2 regions of the Magnetospira thiophila genome follow, and region 2 is predicted to be linked to the other one. Evidence: predicted binding sites of a transcription regulator. Region 2 holds the regulator's gene; the other holds the start of a gene.
The links. The regulator PhoB, encoded in region 2, activates phosphate uptake and scavenging genes when phosphate is short. The targets are predictions, from matches to a motif close to TNTCATAAAACTGTCA.
Positions count from the first base shown of each region.

Region 1 (4,420 bases), on a different contig from region 2:
ACGAGGCACCGGAAGGAATCCGATGCCTCGCTTCTTGTCGGGTTGGTTATTGATGGGCGACCAGGATATCCAGGTCGGCCAATTGCTTGTCGATGGCCGAGATCTTTTCTTTCTTCTCAGCCTCGGAGGCGCCTTCACTGCCTTCGATCTTCAGCTTGTCCTTGAACAGGGCGAGCTGACGGATCGGATAGAGCTGGGTGTTGTTGCTCTCCATGAAGAAGCCCTGACCGTCGCTGATGTGGGCCAGAACCTGCTTGGCGCGTTCGGTGTCGCCGAGGCGGCCGTAGCCGAGGAAGAAGGCCTTGATCTTGGACTTCAGTTCCTTGGACATGTCCTTGCGATAGACCATCGGGTCGGACGGGATCAGCGGCGAGGTCCAGATGACCTTGATCTTGGCGGCGGCGTCCGGGGCCTTGATCTGGGAACGGCCGATCTGCTCGGAATTGTTGGCCGCGGCATCCACCTGCATGTTGGCGGTGGCCATCAGGTTGGTTTCGTGGTTGGCGTTACGCACGGTCTTGAAGCATTTCTTGGGGTCGATGCCGTTCTTGGCGAACACGTAGTAGGACGGCACCAGGAACCCGGAAGTGGAGTTCGGATCGCCGATCCCGAAGTTCAGGGACTTGTCGCACTTGAACAGGTCCTTGAGTTCGTTGATGTCCTTGTTGGCCACGTTGGTGATGATGTGGGAATAATAGCCCTGCGTGCCATCGGCCTTGGAGGTCTGCACGAAGACTTCGCCCCCGGCGCGGTCAACCGCTTCCATGCCCGACTTGTTGCCGAACCAGGCCACATGCACCTTGCCGAAGCGCATGCCTTCGATGATGCCCGCGTAATCCGGCGCGAAGAAGGGATTGACCTTCATGCCCAGGGCTTTTTCCATGTCTTCCATCAACGGAATCCACTGTTCCTTCAGATTGACGGTGGACTCGGTGGAGATGATGCCGAAATTGATTTCTTTGGGGTCACCATCCAGCGGCTTGTAATCAGCCAGGGCGGCCGTGGTGGCCAGGGCGGTTGCCGCGACGAGGGCAGCCGAAAACATTTTGCGAACCATGTCTTTGTTCTCCGTGTGAGGTTTTCTCGATAGGAACGGGGTAAAATTGCGGGCCGATGTTTGCTTATCCGGCCCCGAAAGCCAGGGCGGTTTCCCCCTCGAACGCGCCCGGGTGACCCGGCTTCGACTTGGCCGAAGTCAGCTTGCGAACCTTCTTTTTCGACCCGGTCAGGGCCGCGCCGTCGGACCCGTAGAGTTCCTGGAGGAACTCCGGCGTCAGCATCTCGCTTGGTCCGTCGAAGATAATTTCCCCGTCACGCATGGCGATGGTGCGGGGGCAGTATTTGATGGCGTAGTCCACCTGATGCAGGGAGACCAGGACGGTCACGCCGTCGTCCTGATTGACCCGGGCCAAGTTGTTCATGACCTTGCGCGACGACGCCGGGTCCAACGAGGCAATGGGCTCATCGGCCAGAATCAGCCGTGCCCCCTGCACGATGGTGCGCGCGATGGCGGCCCGCTGCTGCTGACCGCCCGAAAGGTTGGAGGCCCGCTGCGTCGCATGATCGGCGATGCCGACCCGCGCCAGGGCGGCCATGGCGGCCTGACGTTCGGCCTGGGTGAAAATGCCGAACCAGGTGCGCCAGACCGGCGCCCGGCCGAGCACTCCCATCAGCACATTGGTCAGCACGGACAACCGTCCGACCAGATTGAACTGCTGAAACACCACGCCGATTTCGCTGCGATGCTTGCGCACGCCGCGGGAAATCCGGCCATTGTCCTGCACCGGGCAGCAAAAAACCTCGATCATTCCGGAATCTCGGTCGCCCGGCACCAGCCCGGCAATGTGCCGGATCAGTGTCGATTTGCCGGAACCGGATGCCCCGATCAGGGCCACCATCTCACCCTTGTCCAGGGTCAGGCTGACATTCTTTAATGCCTTTTTTTGCTTCCCGAACGTCTTGTGCAGATTGCGAACTGTGACCGCGACCAAAGCAGGCTCCTTCCTTGAGCAACGCAGGACTTGTGCATTGTCTAGAAGGAAAAGCTGTCAGGAAGATGTGAGATAAATGACGGTTTTCTGAAGGTTCGGGGAAAACATGGACCTTTGCCGGGAGTCGTCCATAACCTGGACGACGCCACGACGGCAGGCGGTCACCGTTTGATCGCCCGGTGGCTGGCGAGGATTCCGCCCGGTGCCCTTTGCGAGGTCACCTCAGAAAAGCCGACCCCCTTGAGCAACTGGGTCAGTTCCGCTTCGGAATAGAACATTTCGATGGCGCGCACGAAATAGTCCCGGCAACTCCAGGCGGCCGACCCGCTGCGGAAAGCCAGCGCGGTGCCCGACAGGCAGGCCTTCAGATAGGCTCCATACAGCTTGGCCACCACGGGATTTTCCGGGCGCAGCATGTCGCTGTGATAGAACGACCCGCCAGGACGCAGGACGCGGCGGATCTCCGAGGCCAGTTCAATCATCTTGAGATGTCGAGAGGCGAATTGCAGGGTAATCACGTCGAAGCTGTTATCGGCAAACGGCAGTTCATGCACATCGCCGATATGGGACTCGATCTCGAATCCCCTGGCCCGCGCCCGCTGCTGTCCCACGCTCTGCATCTCGGCGCTGCGATCCATGGCGCTGACCCGCAGGTCGGGCTGGCGCTTCAACAGGGCGATCCCGACCCCGTTGGTTCCGGCGCAAACATCAAGAACCTGATGGCCCGGTTGAACCTCAATCCATTTGATGAAGGTTTTGCGCCAGCGGCTGCACATGCCGAAACTGGCGAAATCGCTGGCCACGTCATAGTAGGGGGCGACGTCGGCGAAGACGTCTTGCAGGGTGTCCTGCCAAATGGGTGAAAAGGCGTCACTCCGGGCCTGTTCCCGTTGTTGAAAATCGAGATTGGGTTCGCGGTCGTGAGCATAGTTCATCTAACTTCCCCCGTAAGCGCATGATGACTGGTTAATTTCGAAATTTTCCAGTTGATACTTGTTTTAACTGAGACGGCCATGTCCCACCAGCGAAAACGATCCGATCCGGATGCCGCGCTTTCCCCGACGCCTGACGCGGCTCATCCCTTTCCTTGGACCAGGGGGGCGACACTGCCCAGCGGCTTGCCGTGCTTGACCCGCGCCTCGCGGCGAAACACCAGATTGGCCCCGAGAAAGAAGGCCGCCCGATGCAGGTTCTTCAGGTTGGTGCGGCGGTCCCAGAATCGACGGTTGATGGAGCTCAAACTGTTGAACTGGGTTCTGGCCCAGTGGCATCCCTCGGTCAACTGGTCGGCGGTCATGCCGCGCGGCTCGAACGCCGCGTCGCCGTAGCGGAAATTCGGGTCGAGCCACCATTTGTCGTGCAGCAGCCGTTTTTCGTCGCGGAGACGGTCATAGAGTTGGGTGCCCGGTGTCGGCATCAGGGCAGCGAAACTGCCGAGGAAAAACCGGTTGCGGATGGCGAATTCAACCGTTTCCTCGAAGCTGTCGGGGGTGTCGGCGTCGTAGCCGAAGACGAACGATCCATAGATCATCACCCCGGCGTCTTGCAGGATTCGAATGGAGGTCTCGTAGTCCTGCCGCTTCAGCCCCCAACCCTTTTTCATCTGTTTCAGGTTGATCGGATTGAGCGACTCGAAACCGACCAGCGCCCCGTTGCAGCCGCTTTTCTCCAACAGGCGAACCAGTTCGGGGTCCTGGGCGATGTCGATGGAAATCTGGCACGACCAGGTGACCTTGAGCGGCACCAGGGCGTTGAGCAGCTCCTTGGCCTTGTCGCGATCAACGAAGATATTGTCATCGACGAAAAAAACGTGCCGGTGTTTGAGCGCCTCGATTTCGGCGACCACCTCGCGGACCGGACGCTGACGCAGGCAGGAGCCATAAAAGGCGCGGATGGAGCAGAACTCGCAGGTGAACTTGCAGCCGCGTCCGTACTGGACGACGCTGGCCGGGACGTAGCCCTTGCCCCGATACAGGCTGCGGTCCATCCGGAGACCGGCCAGTTCGCCGACCTCCTTTCTGCGATAGGTGGATTTGAGCGTCCCGGCCCGAAAATCCGCCAGCAGGTCCTCCCAGGCCCCCTCGGCGTCCCCGAGCACCACCGCATCGCAATGCTGCAAGGCTTCCTCGGGCATGAAGGTGGGGTGATGCCCGCCGAAAACCACGGTCGCCCCGAGCGCCCGATACTGGTCGGCAATCTGGTAGGCCCGCCGCGCGGTATGGGTTTCCACCGTGACCGCCAGCAAGGAGACCGACGGATCGAGCGGAATGACCTCCTTGCGCTCGTCCCAGAACACGGTCTCCATATCCTCCGGCGTCCGGGCGGCGAGAATGGAGAAAACCAACGGTTCTATGGCGTCATAGGCGCGGGACTGAAACAGATTGGGCACCACGAAAGCAATCTTCATTTCACCCGCTTTTCTTACCGTG
Region 1 is NZ_BAAHXF010000001.1:780,190-784,609, forward strand. It holds gene phnD (phosphonate ABC transporter substrate-binding protein) at 47-1,057, opposite strand; gene phnC (phosphonate ABC transporter ATP-binding protein) at 1,122-1,991, opposite strand; gene ACYQ1P_RS03810 (class I SAM-dependent methyltransferase) at 2,153-2,926, opposite strand; gene ACYQ1P_RS03815 (B12-binding domain-containing radical SAM protein) at 3,067-4,398, opposite strand.
Region 1: a site for PhoB is predicted at 2,069-2,084, ahead of phnC (phosphonate ABC transporter ATP-binding protein). Genes of this name have one in related genera too.

Region 2 (4,420 bases):
TCGGCCTGGAGATCAGCGAAGGGGCGCTGGCCAACATGCTCCAGGACAGCGCGCCCGCCTTCGCGGCCCAGACCAGCCGTATCAAGGAGCGGCTGCTGTCCGGCACCGCGATCGAATCCGACGAGACATCCGTCCGCGTCGGCAAGCGGACCTTCTGGAACTGGGTCTTCCACCACGGCGACAGCGCCTGCTTCGTCATCCGACCCTCGCGCGGCAAGGCGGTGGTCGAGGAATTCCTCGGCGAGGTTCGCCCCGATTTCTGGGTATCCGACCGGCTGGCGGCGCAGATGGGGTGGGCCGCCAAGGACCATCAGGCCTGCCTCGCCCACCTGCTGCGCGACATCCAATATGCCATCGACGCGGGCGACGATGCCCTGGCTCCCGGCCTCGGGGCCCTGCTGAAGCGGGCCACCCGCATCGGCCGGCGCCGACCGGATTTGGCCGATGCGACCCTGGCGGCCTATCACTCCCGCCTCCAGTCCCGGCTCGACGAATTGCTGAAGATCGTCCCCGCCACCACGGCCGGAGAGAAGCTGCTCCGTTCCATCAAGCGCTTCCGCCAGAACCTCTTCGTCTTCGTCACCAACCGCGCCATCCCGGCCACCAACAACGGCTCCGAACAGGCGCTCCGGCCATGCGTCATCTTCCGCAAGGTCACCAATTGCTTCCGATCCGAGTGGGGCGCCACCCTCTACGCCAACGTCAGATCCGTCCTCGAAACCGCCCGACGACGAGGAATCGGAATCCTCCCCGCCATCAGACTCACCCTTGACGGTACCGCCCTGCCGGTGGCAACGTGACGGACATCACCCAAGGGGGTGAGCAATTACGTTTCAGGAGCACCTCATCATCGGCAATGGCCCGTTCCACCACCTCGAAGCAAAGCTGCTCCAATTCCGTCGCCGGGTTTTCCAGATGGTCTTCGATCTGGGCGAGGGAAAAACGATAACAGGCACTCTCGTCCCAATAGGGATCGCCGTCGAAGGTGTGGAAATCGAAGCCGTGCTCGGCGGCGGTGGCTCTCCAGTCTTCCCGTTCGGTCAGGGGGAGGCGTTGCATCAGCCGCCGAAACCGCCGAAGCTGCGACTTCCGGTAGGCATCCGCGCGGTCTGCGTAAGACCGGTGGCGCGACTGCCGAAGCCGCCCCGGCTTATGGTCGAGGTCTTGACGCTGGGGGACTGGGTCAGGGATTGCGGCACCTTGGTCAGTCCTGTTTTGGTGGCTACCGGCTTATTGTCGGCGGTGCGGTAGGATTTGGCGTCATCGGAGGAACGATACAGCGGCTGGCTCCTGCCGCCCAACATCTGCCCCATCATGAAACCCATCATCATGGGCATGAAAACCGAACCGCCGGATTGAGTCTGATAGGGCGCCGTCTCGCACTGACCGGCACCGAAATCGGCTTCGCAGTCGGCCTGGGCGGTGTACTTGGGGGCCACTTTCACATGCTCGGCTTTAGACTGGGCCAGGGCGTCGGTGCAGAGTTCCTGGGTCATGCCCGGGGTGATCATGCATTGGTCGACGCTGTCGAAGACGCCCACATCCACTTCGCTCTCACTACAGGCGGTGAGCGCCAGAACACTGGCCCCCATCATGACCAGGGCGACGTGACGTGAACGCTTCATACAACTTCTCCTCACGAGGGGGGGTACTCAAATAAGATGGGAGAGCCTACCCCCGACCGCAAGCCGAGTCAGGTCTTTTCCTCGTCCATGGAATAACCGGCCCCGCGCACGGTACGGATCAGATCGGGCTGATCGTCATCGTTCAATGCCTTGCGCAGACGCCGGATATGCACATCGACGGTGCGTTCTTCCACGTGGATATTGCGGCCCCAGACCATGTCCAGTAACTGTTCGCGGGAATAGACCCGCCCCGGCCGCTCGATCAGGGTGGTGAGCAGGCGGAATTCGGTCGGCCCCAGATGCACCAGCTTGCCGTTGCGGGTGACCTTGTGTTCCAGCAGATCAATGGAGATATCGCCGTAATCGAGCTTGTCTTCGCCGAGCGAGGGGCGGGAACGGCGCAGTACGGCGCGCACCCGGGCCACCATCTCGCTGGGCAGGTAGGGCTTGACCACGTAGTCGTCGGCCCCATTGTCGAGGCCACGAATGCGGTCGCCCTCTTCGCCGCGGGCGGTGAGCATAATCACCGGCAGGGCGCGGGTTTCCTTGTTGGCGCGCAAACGGCGGCAGACCTCAAGCCCGGACAATTCGGGCAGCATCCAGTCGAGAATGACCAGATCCGGCGGCTCCTCCCCCACCTTGGCCAGGGCGATCTCGCCACTGCCGGCGATGCTGGTGCGAAAGTCGGCTTTTTCCAGATTGTAGCGCAACACTTCGGCTTGCGGTGCCTCGTCTTCAACAATAAGAATCAACGGCTTCATCAGTTTCGAACTCCGGGGTTCCGCTGCGGCTTACGGTGTCACGACAATGGTGCTGGACTCGTCCTCTTTCGGGCGCTCCTCATCGGGGACACTGCCTTCGACCAGGAAATGCACCTGTTCGGCGATGAAGGTCGCATGGTCACCGACACGTTCCATGTTCTTGGCAATGAACAACAGGTGCGTGCAGGCGGTGATGTTGCGATGGTCTTCCATCATATAGGTCAGCAGTTCGCGGAACAAGCTGGTGTGCAGATGGTCGACTTCCTCGTCCCGGTTCCACACATCGGTCGCCATGGCGACATCCCGACTGAGGTAGGCATCGAGCACGTTCTTGACCATTTCCTGGACCAGACTGCCCATGCGCGAGATGGTGGCCACGGCACCGTTGAAATTCGGGGCCTTGGCCAGAGCCAGATTGCGCTTGGCCATGTTCTTGGCGTAATCGCCCATGCGCTCCAGGGTGCTAGCCACCTTCAGGGCGCTGACCACGCCCCGCAGGTCGATGGCCTGGGGCTGGCGCAGGGCCAGTATGCGCAGGGTTTTGTGGTCGATATCGGATTCCAACTCGTCGATACGTTTGTCATGGGCGATGACTTCCATGGACAATTCGGTATCGCCGCGGACCAGGGCGAGAATGGCATCGGAAAGCTGGGCTTCCACCAGACCGCCCATCTTGGCCAGGGTGTTCTCCAGGGCCTTGAGCTCCTGATCGAAAGTGCGCATGGTATGTTCGTGGTTGGTCGTTTGCGACATGGGTCTGATCCTTGTTGCCTCGTCGTCTTCAGCCGAAGCGGCCAGTGACGTAATCCTGAGTGCGTTGCTCCTGCGGATTGGTGAAGATGGTCTCGGTGCCGTCCAACTCCACCAAATCGCCGAGATGGAAGAACGCGGTCTTTTGCGAAACGCGCGCCGCCTGGGACATGGAATGGGTGACGATGACGATGGTGAAACTCTCGCGCAGTTCGTCGATGAGGTTCTCGATTTTCGTCGTGGCGATCGGATCGAGCGCCGAGCAGGGCTCGTCCATAAGGATGATTTCCGGCTGCACGGCTATGGCGCGGGCAATGCACAGACGCTGTTGCTGGCCGCCCGACAGGCCGGTGCCCGGCTGATCCAGGCGATCCTTGACCTCGTTCCACAGGCCCGCTTTTTCAAGGCTGAACTGGACCAGGGCGTCCATTTCGTCCTTGTGATCAATCAAGCCATGAATGCGCGGTCCGTAGGCGACGTTTTCATAGATCGACTTGGGGAAGGGGTTCGGTTTCTGGAACACCATGCCGACCCGCGCCCGAAGCTGCACCACATCCATTTTCTTGTCATAGATGTCGGAGTCGTCGATGCGGATATCCCCGGTCACCCGACAGATGTCGATGGTGTCGTTCATCCGGTTGAGGGTGCGCAGGAAGGTCGACTTGCCGCACCCGGAGGGTCCGATAAAGGCCGTCACCTGCTTCTCGGCAATGTCCATGCTGACATCCCGGATGGCGTGCTTTTCGCCGTAATAGACATTGACGTTGCGCGCCGCCACCTTGGGCGTGCCTTCGCTCAGAAACGGTGTGCCCAGGGTCTTGCTGGGGGTCGTCAATTGTTCGTTGCTCACGGATCTGCTCCTACCAGCGACGTTCGAACTTTTTACGCAGCAGAACCGCTGCGGCGTTCATGAAAATAAGGAATGCCAACAGCACCATGATGGCGGCTGAAGTGCGTTCCACGAAAGCCCGTTCCGGGCTATCGGCCCAAAGATAGATCTGAACCGGCAGAACAGTCGCCGAGTCGAACGGGGAGGCCGGAATGTCGACGATGAAGGCGACCATGCCGATCATCAGCAGCGGCGCTGTTTCGCCCAGTGCCTGGGCCATGCCGATAATGGTGCCGGTCAGCATCCCGGGCATGGCCAGGGGCAGCACATGGTGGAAGATGGATTGCATCTTGGAGGCCCCAACGCCGAGCGCCGCTTCGCGGATGGAGGGCGGCACCGATTTCAAGGCGGCCCGCGAGGCGATGATGATGGTTGGCAGGGTCATCAGGGTCAGC
Region 2 is NZ_BAAHXF010000002.1:164,281-168,700, forward strand. It holds gene tnpC (IS66 family transposase) at 1-800, shown strand, start outside; gene ACYQ1P_RS10390 (glutathionylspermidine synthase family protein) at 763-1,059, opposite strand; gene ACYQ1P_RS10395 (DUF1190 domain-containing protein) at 1,059-1,625, opposite strand; gene phoB (phosphate regulon transcriptional regulator PhoB) at 1,694-2,386, opposite strand; gene phoU (phosphate signaling complex protein PhoU) at 2,417-3,139, opposite strand; gene pstB (phosphate ABC transporter ATP-binding protein PstB) at 3,168-3,950, opposite strand; gene pstA (phosphate ABC transporter permease PstA) at 3,997-4,420, opposite strand, start outside.